DNA from 2 places in the Candidatus Syntrophocurvum alkaliphilum genome. Region 1 is predicted to be linked to the other one. Evidence: a T-box and tRNA genes for the amino acid it is inferred to sense, from the RefSeq annotation. Region 1 holds a T-box; the other holds one or more tRNA genes.
The links. The T-box of region 1 lies ahead of glyQ (glycine--tRNA ligase subunit alpha). A T-box ahead of a tRNA ligase gene usually reads a tRNA of that ligase, here a tRNA-Gly.
Positions count from the first base shown of each region.

Region 2: it encodes a tRNA-Gly, which carries the amino acid that the T-box ahead of glyQ (glycine--tRNA ligase subunit alpha) is inferred to sense. The anticodon was not compared.

Region 1 is NZ_CP046457.1:1,397,825-1,404,449, forward strand. It holds gene ccpN (transcriptional regulator CcpN) at 1-305, opposite strand, end outside; gene glyS (glycine--tRNA ligase subunit beta) at 403-2,475, opposite strand; gene glyQ (glycine--tRNA ligase subunit alpha) at 2,468-3,394, opposite strand; T-box leader at 3,530-3,733, opposite strand; gene recO (DNA repair protein RecO) at 3,778-4,524, opposite strand; gene SYNTR_RS06830 (hypothetical protein) at 4,524-5,447, opposite strand; gene deoC (deoxyribose-phosphate aldolase) at 5,464-6,117, opposite strand; gene era (GTPase Era) at 6,137-6,625, opposite strand, start outside.
Region 2 is NZ_CP046457.1:1,233,446-1,240,070, forward strand. It holds gene SYNTR_RS05935 (SAVED domain-containing protein) at 1-163, opposite strand, end outside; gene SYNTR_RS05940 (hypothetical protein) at 240-977, opposite strand; gene SYNTR_RS05945 (CCA tRNA nucleotidyltransferase) at 1,559-2,860, shown strand; tRNA gene SYNTR_RS05950 (tRNA-Leu) at 3,010-3,098, opposite strand; tRNA gene SYNTR_RS05955 (tRNA-Cys) at 3,139-3,214, opposite strand; tRNA gene SYNTR_RS05960 (tRNA-Gly) at 3,328-3,402, opposite strand; tRNA gene SYNTR_RS05965 (tRNA-Phe) at 3,411-3,486, opposite strand; tRNA gene SYNTR_RS05970 (tRNA-Asp) at 3,595-3,670, opposite strand; gene SYNTR_RS05975 (hypothetical protein) at 3,754-3,930, opposite strand; gene SYNTR_RS05980 (hypothetical protein) at 4,099-4,281, shown strand; gene kamA (lysine 2,3-aminomutase) at 4,652-5,914, shown strand; gene ablB (putative beta-lysine N-acetyltransferase) at 5,883-6,625, shown strand, end outside.

The DNA of each region.
Region 1 (6,625 bases):
AATAAAGTTACTATAGCATCATAAATGCTACACGATTCTTTAACTACAACCGGACGTGACTGAATATCCTTAACCCTATATAAATTTAGAACTCTTCTTATTTCACTTTCTACTCCTTCTGATTTATAGGTATAACCTACTCGTGGTTTTGCTTCCAAAAAACCCGACATAGTTAACACGGCCAAATCCGGTCGGAGTGCAGCTCGTGTAACATCTAATAGCTCAGCTAATTTTTCTCCTGTTATTGGTCCATTTTCCTTTACTATCCCTAAAATCTTCTCTTGCCTATCATTTAAATCAATCATTATTCACCACCCAATATGCTATACTTTTTGGGTAAAATACAACAAATTATATATACTATATATAATAATAAAACTCTGTTTGAATTTCTACTTTTTTTTATTGAACTACTTTAACAAAATATGCGGTGGTGTTACACAGAATACTAATTGATTTTAACAAACCTAGTCGCGTAGCCTTTAGTTCTTCATTATCAGTCATCACCATAACTGAATCAAAAAATTTATCTAACTGTGGTCTGAGTTTTGATAATAATTCAAGTGATTTTAAATATTGATTATTTGCTATGTTTTCTTTTATTTGCTGCTCTAATTTAATAAAAATTTCATAGAGTTCTTTTTCACTTTCATCTTCTAAGAGTTCAAGTTTAATGTGTGTTTGCTCCCAATTTTTGGTTAAATTGTTGGAGCGATTATATACAACCATAAAATCCTCAAATAAATCTGATCTTTTAAATTCTTGTACTACTTGAGCTCTAAGATGTATATCAGTCAAATCACTAGCAGGTACTTCCATAACTGCATCTACAACATCATACGTCATACCTGTTTCTGATAAGATACCACGCATTCTTTGCAAAATAAATTCAAAAACGTCAGTAACAGTTTCTTCTAAACTTAAATCAGGATTAATTGCTTCTAATTCATTATATGCTTGAGTAATAAATTTCTTTAAATCAATTTTTAAGTTATTTTCAATTATAATGTTAACAATTCCCAGTGACTGTCTTCGAAGTGCATACGGATCCTGCGAACCAGTTGGTTTTATACCAATGGCAAAACTACCTACTAAATTGTCCATTTTTTCAGCTAAACTAAGTGCTGTACCAGTTTCTGTTCTTGGTAATTCATCTCCTGTAAATCGTGGTAGATAGTGTTCAAATATTGCTTCACTAACTTCTTGATTTTCACCACTTTCCATAGCATAATATCTTCCCATAATCCCTTGCAACTCAGGAAATTCATATACCATACTAGTGATCAAATCAGCTTTGCACAATAAAGCAGCTCTTTCTAAATTTTCTTTCGAACCTAAACTATATTCTTGTCCTAAATAAATAGCCAAATTTTTAATTCTTTTAACTTTGTCAAATATAGTTCCTAAACGTTCGTGGAATAAAACATCATTTAATGCCTCAACAAAATCAGCTAAAGGTTTTTTGGTATCTTCTTTCCAGAAGAAAAGTGCATCTTCTAAACGAGCTTTTAATACTCTTTCATTACCTGCTCTCACCTCATCGATATTGTAATCAGTTCCATTTCTAACACCAATAAATGCCGGTAATAGCTTACCATCAACATTAAATACCGGAAAATATCTTTGGTGTTCTATCATACTTGTAGTTAATACTTCTGGTGGCACTTCTAAATAAGATTCAGAGAAGTTACCATAAAAGGCTGTAGGGTATTCAACTAAATGAGTTACCTCCTCTAGTAATTCGTCATTATCCATTGGTTGTCCATTATTAGCTTTTGCTACAGAATTTATTTGTTCCCATATCATATTTTTCCTAATATTTTGATCTAGGATTACAAAATTGTTTTTAAGTTTATTGAAATAATCGGCAATAGTTTGTATTTCTAATTTTCCTTCTGATAAAAAGCGATGTCCATAAGTAAAGTTTTCACTTTTTACATTCTCTATGTTTATATCAATTTTGTTATCATCATAAATTGCTAATATCCATCTAATTGGACGTGCAAATCGTGTAGCAAAATAACCCCAACGCATAGATTTGGGAAATGATATAGAGTATATTATTTCTTTTAATAATTCGGGTAATATTTCACTTGTTTTCTTACCTGTCTCAGTTTTAACTGCAAAAAGATACTCTACTCCAGATACCTCTCTAATCTCTAGTTCGCTAGCCTCTATTCCTTGTCCCCGAGCAAAACCTAGTGCTGCTTTAGAAAAGTTACCCTCTTTATCATATGCTATATCTTTTTTAGGACCACGATTTTCTATTAAAGCATCTTCTTGCTTATCTAAAAGACCATTTATATAGAGTACTAATCTACGTGGTGTGCCATAAGTTTTAATTTCCTTATATTCAATACGATTATCTTTTAATTTGGTTTGGGTTATTACAGCCAAATCATTAATAGCCTTTTCCATATATGCTGATGGTATCTCTTCAACTCCAATTTCTAATAATAACTCTTTATTAGCCATTAGAACGCACCTCCTCAGAACAATCTAGTAATAATTGCTTTCTTAAATTTTCATCTTTTAATAATGGATATCCTAAACGTTGACGTTGGTCTAGGTACTCCTTTGCAACCATACGCGCTAAGTTGCGCACTCTTTGTATATAACCTGTACGTTCTGTAACACTTATAGCACCTCTTGCATCAAGTAGATTAAATAAGTGTGAGCATTTTAATACATAATCATACGCAGGCTGAACTAATTGCTTAGCTGCTATATTTTTAGCTTCTTTTTCACAAATATTAAACATTGTAACTAATGATGGTACATCAGCTATTTCAAAATTATAATGTGAAAATTCTACTTCTGCCTGATGATGTACATCAGCATAAGTTATTCCATCGACCCATTCAATATCAAAAACACTGTCTTTATTTTGAATATACATAGCTATTCTTTCTATTCCATAGGTAATTTCAGCACAAACTGGATTACAATCATAGCCACCACATTGTTGGAAGTAAGTAAATTGAGTTATTTCCATGCCATCTAACCAAACTTCCCATCCTAAACCCCAAGCACCTAATGTTGGAGATTCCCAGTTATCTTCAACAAGCCTTATATCATGTTTTTGGGGGTCTATTCCCAAATCTTTTAGGCTTTCAAGATACAAGTCTATAACATCATCTGGTGAAGGCTTTAGGATTACTTGATACTGGTAATAGTGCTGAAGCCTATTTGGATTTTCACCATATCTACCATCAGTAGGTCTTCTTGAAGGCTCTACATAAGCTACGTTATATGGCTCAGGACCAAGTGCTCTTAAAAATGTAGCTGGGTTCATGGTCCCTGCACCCTTTTCGATATCATATGGTTGTTGGATTATACACCCATTTTTCCCCCAAAAATTTTGTAATTTTAATGTAATCTCTTGAAAGTTCATATTTGACCTCCTAATAAATAATGTTTATTTGCACCATAGCCGTAAAAGCGAATTCATTCGCTGGCAAAATGCTTAGCTATTTAGCGTCAAAAAATTTTTTAGCTAAAAAAACAAAAAATAAAACCCATCCCTTATAACAGGGACGGGTTTTTACCCGCGGTTCCACCCTAATTGGTTATTATGTTTAATAACCCACCTCATGGAATCAGGCTTTACTAACCATACTGGCTTTCTTCCTGTAGCTCAAAAGTGCCTTCGGAAAAATCCTTACTAGGTCCCAGCACCCCTAGCTCTCTTAAAAGAATTTATTTTCCTACTACTCTTTATCATCGCTATTTTATTAAATTAATACTAAGTTTACCAACAGCTTAATGCCTTGTCAATTAAAGCTTGAGAGCTTTTTTAATTACTTTTATAGTATTTTTTGTATTAAATCTTCTCTCTAAATGATATTCTAAATACTTTTCAAAAAAATATTCCAATTGTTTCAAAGCATTGGGTGAAGCTTTTACTCTCGCTATTATATTAAAATCATTTTTTAAAAACAATTTTAATAATGCTAAAACTTCCCCTGATATTCCCATTGTTTTATTTTGCTTTGAACACCCCTTACATACAATTCCACCTTCTTGCAAACTAAAGCTACTTGAATATTCTTTACTACCACACACAACACAACAATCTACAACTGGTTTATAACCAAGTTCATTTAACAGTTGCAATTCATAGAATCTTAAAATTAAATTATTACTTCCATGATTATTAAAAAAACTTAAAACCTCTACTGTTTTATTATATAAATTTGGAATAGCGACTTTTTCCATTAAGCTTTTATCAAGTAATTCCATTATGTATATTGAATATAAGGTTAAAGTTAAGTCTTCACGACAATTACCATAAAAATCAATTAATTTCCCTTGTGTAATTAAATCTAAACTTTTCCCTTTACTTACAAACAAAAAAGAATGACAAAATGGTTGAACACATGCTCTAAGGCTACTACTCGGTTTTTTGACCCCTTTTGCTATCGCATTTGTTTTTCCATGTTTTTCAGAAAAAATAGTAACTAATTTATCACTTTCCCTATAATCATTGTTTTTAATTATTAAAACTTTACTGTTATAATACATTATTTTACCCACCTAATAAGTGCATCACTTACTCTTATTGGCTCATTTACTATTACTACCTTAGTATTTAAAACATCTTGCAGTTTAGATACATATTCGTTTGCTTCTTTTAAAGTTATTACACCATAATCAAATGCTACATATATTTTATCTTTGTTATTAATATCTAATTTCCTACAGTACTCTATAAGTAAATCTTGATTTAAGTAGTAGTGACTATTTATATATACATATATGTTGTTTTTTAATTTGCTTATTCTAGGCTTTGTGTTAACGATTAGCTCTTGTGAATGGTTTTCTTTATAATTAAGTTCTTGAATTATTTTTTTAGTTATATTTGTAAGTGAATATTCTGTCTTAACTAATGCCCAACGTGGTATTGTTACTAAAACCGAATTAGAATTATTTTCTTTAAAAAGTTTCTTAATAGTTAATACTTTCATACCATCTTGCATATAACCATGAGCAGCATAACCTGCTGTTACAGGTATAATTACTATATCAGGGTTAAGCCCTATAGTTGGAAGGTGATGGCCACCATCAAAAACAACTACTCGGTATCCTTTATTATATATTTCATGTAAGTAGCTACTACCTAATTCACTAGTATGCCAAGTATCCATGGCAGAACATTGTACTATTGCATGCCAATCCCCAGTTAAGAAATCATTAATTTCATATTCATAATTTTTATTATTTGGTAAGACTACTTTTACACTAATTTCATCAGTATTTTTACCAATATCTCTTAGTGATTTTCCATATATTATTTCAAAATCAACTATTCGAGAAACTAATACAGAGTATCCTTCTAAAACTTGATTATATCCAAGCTTTTTAAAGTTGTCATTAGGATGATTAGCTATTATATAAAAATATAATGCGATAAATAGTAAGACTATTATCACCTTTTTTTTTCTCATAAACTAATTCAACCTTTTAAGCATTATGTAATATTAGATGCTTTGCAGAACTAGTTCCTAAGCGAGAAACACCCGCATTGATTAAATCTAATGCAAAATTAAAATCTTTAATACCACCTGATGCTTTTATCTTTAATTTATTAGATTTATGATTGTTTATAATCTTAATATCTTGCATATTTACTCCTCTTGAAGCAAAACCAGTTGATGTCTTTATATAATCTGCTTCCAAATAACTAATTAGCTCAGTTAGTTTTATAAGTTCTTTTTGTGTTAATAATGCTGTTTCTACAATAACCTTTAAAATAAAATTATAGTTTAGTTTTAGCTTAAGCATTTCTTCTATTTCGTTACTAACCACTTTTATATTATTATCTTTTACTGCCCCAATATTTATTACTAAGTCTAGTTCTTTAGCCCCCTGTTCTAATGCTGTATTTGCGCTATATAATTTAACCTCTACACCATCAGCACCAAGAGGAAATCCTATTACAGTACAGGGTTTTACCGAGCTACTAGATAAAAATTCTGCTACTTTTTTTACTCTATAGGGTTGAACACAAACGGCAGCCATATTATAATTGACTGCCTCTTCACAAAGATTGCTTATATCTAATTCAGTAGCTTCCGGTTTAAGATTAGTGCTGTCTATAAATGGCGCTATCTCCACATTTAAACACTCCTTAAAATTATAGCTTAAAACCTAATTGACTAAGGTTTGATTCATTATCTCTCCAGTTTTTCTTTATTTTCACCCATAAGTCTAAATAAACTGAAGTGTCTAGTAAGTTTTCAATATCTTGTCTAGAATCTTGACCTATTTGTTTTAGCATTTTACCATTTTTGCCAATTATTATACCTTTTTGTGAGTCTCGTTCTGCATATATTACTGCTCTTACATATACTTTTCCATTTTCTTGAGTTTTAAACTCCTCAATATCTACAGCTATTGAGTGTGGCACCTCATCACGTGTTAAAAGTAAAGCCTTTTCTCTTATCATCTCCGAAACTAGAAATGACATAGGTTGATCAGTAAGATCTTCCTCAGGATAATACAATGGACCTTCTGGTAAATAAGCAAAAGTTTTATCAAGTAATTCTGGTATATTTGTTCCTAAAACTGCTGACAAAGGAATTACTTCAGCAAATGACATATGACTTTTGAATTCATTAATATA
Region 2 (6,625 bases), 160 kb from region 1:
TTAAAAATACTGGTCTTTGTCCTGGCTCTCTCCTTATCCTTTCTAGCTCTTGTTTTCTTTTCTTAGTAACAGTTATTAGTAGCCATAAAGCATATAAAACTGGTATAAATGCAATGATGCTAGTAATTGAACCGATGTAAGAAACAATGTCTAAGTAGGGCATATAAACCTCCATTCGTTAGCTAAATGTTTTTAATATACAGAACCATGTTCAGCAACTCTATCATGTATGCTGTAGGCTACCTGGCAATAATATCAGGAAGTTCCTTATATGGAGTTAAAGTAAACTCTTCTTCTAAACCTACTACTCTATGAATCATGGGTCCTGTTTGATTAGTTTCAAGACAACTAACGTTTTCTGTAAAACTAATCTCTATGTCTCTTTTATATACTTTATTTGGTTTTAATCCAAGATCGTTTTCTTTTTCAGGTTTTAAATAAATTATACCTTGAACAGCATTTTGATTTTTTGCATTATTATAAACTAAATGAGTAACACTCACAAAAGATGCGTTACATATATTTAAATGTTCCTCATAGTATTCTTCAGCTACTTCTTTCCCGAAAAAGCACAACCTACCAGTTTCAATAAAATCTTCTGACATTAATTCATATGAAGAGCGGTAGTCACCGTCGCCTATATCACGACCAATTACTGTATAACTTCTATGAATGCCATCGTCTTCCTGAAATGGATCATTATTAATATCTTTATACTTTGGGTAATCTTTAAACCTTTCATAGTCTTCTAAGGTAAAACCAGGCATAATTTCATCATTTTCTATAGCAAACAGTTTGCTTAAGCATTTATTTTTAAAATCCTCTGCTGTCAATGACTCTATAAAATCTATCTGGCTTTCATGACTGGTTTCATTTTCTTCTTTCTTCTGCCCATTATCAGAGCAAGAGCATCCTGACACCATGAATATTATTATTAATATCATGATTGATAAAACGTTTAATTTATTATTTTTCATAAACATCTCCCTTTGTAAATTCAATTTTTACATATCCTTTAATGAGGAATTGAACTAAGTTAGATTCCTCTAATATGTCATTTGTATCAACCTTGGTAATAACTTGTTTTATGTCCCTTCCCTTTTAATGGCAGATTTTATATGTTTGCATATACTCATCTCCCTTAAAGTTTTTTTATAAATTATAATCAAATATTAATCAGGATATATAATTTTTATCTTATATATCCAACTTAGCATAAGATAAGAAAACTTATTGCTATTTAAAGCCTAGGTTCTATTTCCCACCCCCTTATTTAAGAAAAAATTATAACTATGTTTATATAATAAAACCCAATTATTCTTTTAACTATGACAAATGTATTACAATAATATAATTAATACTTCATTTAATTAATTAAATCTAATAATTAATTGTATACGCCATAATATGCCAATAACCTCTTAAAAATAGTAAATTCTTACTAATAAGTGGATATTTTTTATTAAACATTGTAATAGATTTGTCCTAATAACCATTTATAAATTTGATATAATATGAAAAATTAGAAGATTTCAAAAAATGAGCTGGGTGACGCAAAATGATTTATATACCAGATGAAATACACTTTATAATTAATAAGCTTAACAGTTTTGGAAACCATTGCTTTTTGGTAGGGGGTTGTGTAAGGGATTACCTACTTAACAAAAAGCCTAAGGATTTTGATATAGTTACTACTGCTACAATAGATGAAATTAAGCGGCTATTTACTAAGGTTATAAGTACTGGTGAAAAACATGGTACTTTGACAGTTGTTAATGGCAACTATGCTTGTGAGGTTACTTCTATTAATAGTGGTGAAAGTAATTTGGATATTAATAAACTGTTAAAAAGTAATTTATTAAAACGTGATTTTACTATAAATTCACTGGCTATGGATATTAATGGTGAGATTTATGATTTTTGTGATGGGAAAAATGATTTGTTTAATATAATTATAAAGTTTAATTTTGACCCTGTAGATAGGATAAAAGAAGATCCCCTTAGAATGATGCGATTTGTTCGTTTTGGATGTGAATTAAATTTTAAGCAAGATGAGCAGAGTAAAGTAAGTATTTTTAAAAATGCACATTTAATTAATAATGTTTCAAGCGAAAGGATTCGGGATGAGCTTTCAAAAATTTTGCTCTCAGATTATCCTGCTAATGGTGTTAAGCAATTATTTAGTTTAGAGCTTTTGCAATATGTTATACCAGAGTTAATAGACTCATATGGTTTCAACCAACATTCTCCCTATCATGATAAGGATGTTTTTAGCCATACTTTAGAAGTATTAGAGCATAGTCCTAAAAAGTTAAATATTAGATTAGGTGCTCTTTTACATGATGTAGCTAAACCAGTTACTTTTAGTATTGATGAAAATAATATTGGTCATTTTTATAATCATCCAAAAGTTGGAGCACAAATGGCTGAAGATATACTTAGAAGTTTAAAATATGATAATAAAACTATAAATAATGTAAGTATTTTAATTAAAGAACATATGCACAGAAATAGATTTTCAAGCCATGCTGAAGCTAAAAGATTTATAAATCGAGTAGGAACAGATAATATAGATGATTTATTTGATTTACATATAGCTGATATTAAAGGAAGTAAATATTCTAGTGCTATAAGTGATGTTGAATATAATAAAAAGCTAGTTAAAGAAATATTGGAAAGTGATGAAGTATTAAGTATAGCTGACTTAGAAATAAATGGGTATGATTTAATGGAGTTAGGTTTTAAGCCAGGCCCTAAAATAGGTGATATTTTAAAAAAACTACATGAATTGGTTTTAGAAAATCCAGAATTTAATAGAAGAGATAAGTTACTAGAAATAGTGCAAGATGAATACTGCTAGATGTCATATAAAAGAAACCTTCCTAATGAATGATTTCAGGTGCAAATTTGGTGCAAAAAAGATTTAATTAAATACTTTTTTACCTAATACAAAGAAACACAGAAAAAGAAAAAAGCTGAGAACTCTGTCTCAGCAAATTACCTATATAATGGTGCCCGAGGCCGGGGTCGAACCGGCACGAGGGTTTAACCTCGCGGGATTTTAAGTCCCGTGCGTCTGCCTATTCCGCCACCCGGGCATGATAGCTTATTAATTTGTTGTTGCCATTTTTTATTCTATGGAGGGCGGGACCGGATTCGAACCGGTGCATGGTGATTTTGCAGACCACAGCGTTAGCCTCTTCGCCACCCGCCCATAGTGATTTCGGGCAAGCTAATTATATCAATTTTGGGGGACCATTGCAAGAAAAACAATGGTTATATTTATCGCAAAATAAAAGCGCTACCTTTGTAACGCGAGATAATCAATGGAGCGGAAGAAGAGATTCGAACTCTCGACCCTCGCCTTGGCAAGGCGATGCTCTACCACTGAGCTACTTCCGCTTAACTAATGGTGCCTCGAGGCGGAATCGAACCACCGACACGCGGATTTTCAGTCCGCTGCTCTACCGACTGAGCTATCGAGGCTTAGGCACTCTTTAGTGCAAGAATCATTATAAATGGAGCTCGTTAAAAAGTCAATAGTTATTGTAAATTTAGAGATTTTATATTTTTTAAGATCCATTTGTAAATTTATGGCGGAGCTGACGGGAATTGAACCCGCGATCTCCGGCTTGACAGGCCGGCATGTTAACCGCTACACCACAGCTCCGCAACATTAAGAATTATATCACCTGGCATTAGTATAGTCAAGAGTACCATGATAATATTTTTTTAAAATTTTTCTTTTACGAATTATCCATAGTATTGTGCTTCTCTAAGTTCGATTAGTACTGTGAATTTCTCATTGGTAATAGAATACTTAATTTCTATTACCTCCATATCAGTTGTAGATATAAATGTATTAATTAGTTTTTCTAGTTCTCGAGATGATCTTGCTTCAATTACTTTTACCATTCTATTTATTTTCATTTTATCCCCTCCTCCCTTTTATTTATAATATGAAAATAAATATATAACGTAACACAATGCACTAGTTTTCACAGTAATTATGTATCATATTAAAAAAATTATGAGCCAACATATTGCTTTAATAATATAAACTCACCAAGTAAACACTAATTTAAAGGAGGTGATAAAATGCCCAAAGATGTTCAGATGGGTCGTTATAAAAAGGATAAAGAATCAGTAGCAAGTGCCAAAGGTAAACTTAAACTTAGCTATGCATCCGCTGTTTTAGCCAATTTCAATAATCTTTTTCAAGAATTTAGCATTAAGGGTAAGGATGCTTTTAAGAAATATTCAAAAAAATATCCTGAATAATTGAGTATTACACCGAGTGACACTCGGTGTAATGTCATGAATTAAATATATCTTCATAATACTAATAGTATCTTTAAGTACATTTGTTTTACATGATTTTATTCATACACCCCTAAATATAGCCATTTAATTAGGGTATGTATTAGGAGAATATAAAAGTATTAATAAATATATATTATAATTTTCCCTGATAGTTCCTATAATAATCTACTTGTTATTGCATATTAATCTATATGGCATTTGTATATATTAGGTGTTTCTAATAGAATAAATAATATCATAAAGCTTATAATTTATATCCATTTTTGGCATATACTGGCAAATGCTTTTTGGTGCTCAAATTTATTGGAGGTGTATAGTTATTAATACTTTGGAAGTCGATAGTCTAGACTTAAATCATGAATGGTATGATTGGAAATGGCAGATTAAAAATAATATAACAACTATAGAAGAATTAAAAAAGTTTGTTGAAATATCAAAGGAAAATGAAATCAAAATTAAAAAAGCAATAGATCTTTTCCCTATGGCAATTACCCCATATTATGCATCAATTATGGATCGTAGCAACACAAAATGTCCTATTCGAATACAAGCAATTCCTAGTGAACTAGAACTACATACTAGTGATTATGATTTAGAAGATCCATTACATGAGGATGCTGATTCACCCGTACCAGGGTTAACTCATAGATATCCAGATAGGGTGCTTTTACTTTCTACTAATGAGTGTTCAATGTATTGTCGTCATTGTACAAGAAAGAGAAAAGTTGGAGAAGAAGGATCTACTATATCATTATCTGCTATTCAAAAAGGCATTGATTATATAAAAGAAAATAAGAGTATTAGAGATGTAGTTATATCAGGTGGAGATCCATTTTTGTTAGAAACAAAGCGACTAGAAAAAATTATTTCTGAACTAAGAAAAATAAAACATGTGGAAGTAATAAGGATTGGTTCTCGTACTCCGGTTGTACTTCCTATGCGAATTGATGATGAGTTAGTTGATATGCTTAAAAAGTATCATCCAATTTGGGTAAATACTCACTTTAATCATCCTATGGAAATTACACCAGAATCAAAGGCTGCTATTCGAAAGTTAGCAGATGCTGGTATTCCTTTAGGTAACCAATCAGTTTTATTAAAGGATGTAAATGATTGTCCAGTAATTATGAGAGATTTAAATCATCTTCTAGTTAAAAATAGAGTTAGACCATATTATTTATATCAATGTGATTTATCTAGAGGTATTGAACATTTTAGAACTCCTATTTCTAAAGGTGTAGAAATATTAGAATCCTTAATAGGTCATACTTCTGGTTTTTCAGTACCAACTTTTGTTGTAGATGCTCCTGGTGGTGGAGGAAAAATTCCACTACAACCAAATTATCTATTATCTTATGGTTCAAGAAAAACTATTCTTAGAAATTATGAAGGTGTAATCTCTGTATATACCGAGCCAGAAGACCAAACTTGTACATGTCCACCAGATTGTAATATATGTAATAGTAAGAAAAACAAAAAACGGGACATAATAGGACTAGAGAAACTTTATAGTGATGATAATGATACTATAAGTCTTATACCTGAAGGAAATACACGAAATGCAAGAAGGGATAATGATGAAACAGACTAATGATGTACAAATTTATACTGAAAACAATGAACAGTTAAATGTATCTAGGTGGGGTATAACAAGAGAAATAGAAGGGGATTTTTTTAGAGCTAATTTAGATTTTTCTCCATATAATGAACGAATCTCAATTTTAGATTTTAATATTATTAATCCTGATGGTATGAATGAATTTATAGGTATCATTGATGACTTAGCAAATTATAATGAGTTTGGTAAGGTATGGGGAAAAATTGACGAAAATAATTCTAGTTTATTTCTTGATAATGGCTTTAGTGCAGAGGCAGTCATATACGATTATTTTGGATTTAAGAAAAATGCTGTTATATGTTCAAGGTTTTATGGAGATAGAGGCAAATCAAAGACTCATAGTGAAAATTTATCAGTATTAGAAACTGTTTTAGCTAAAGCAGAGGAAGCAAAAAATAATAATAATATGCCAGATGGATATAGTTTTAAAACAGCGGATACAGGAGACTTGAATAATTTAGCAAGTTTATTTAAAGAAGTTTTCCCAACATATCCATATCCAGTTTGTGATCCAAATTATCTTGAATCTACATTAGATCATATTATATATGGTTTGTTATATAATGCTGAAGATAAGTTAGTAGCTGCAGCTTCTGCTGAAATAGATTATTCAGTAGGAAGTGCTGAAATGACAGATTTTGCTACACTTTCTTCTGAACAAGGTAATGGACTTGCATCCATACT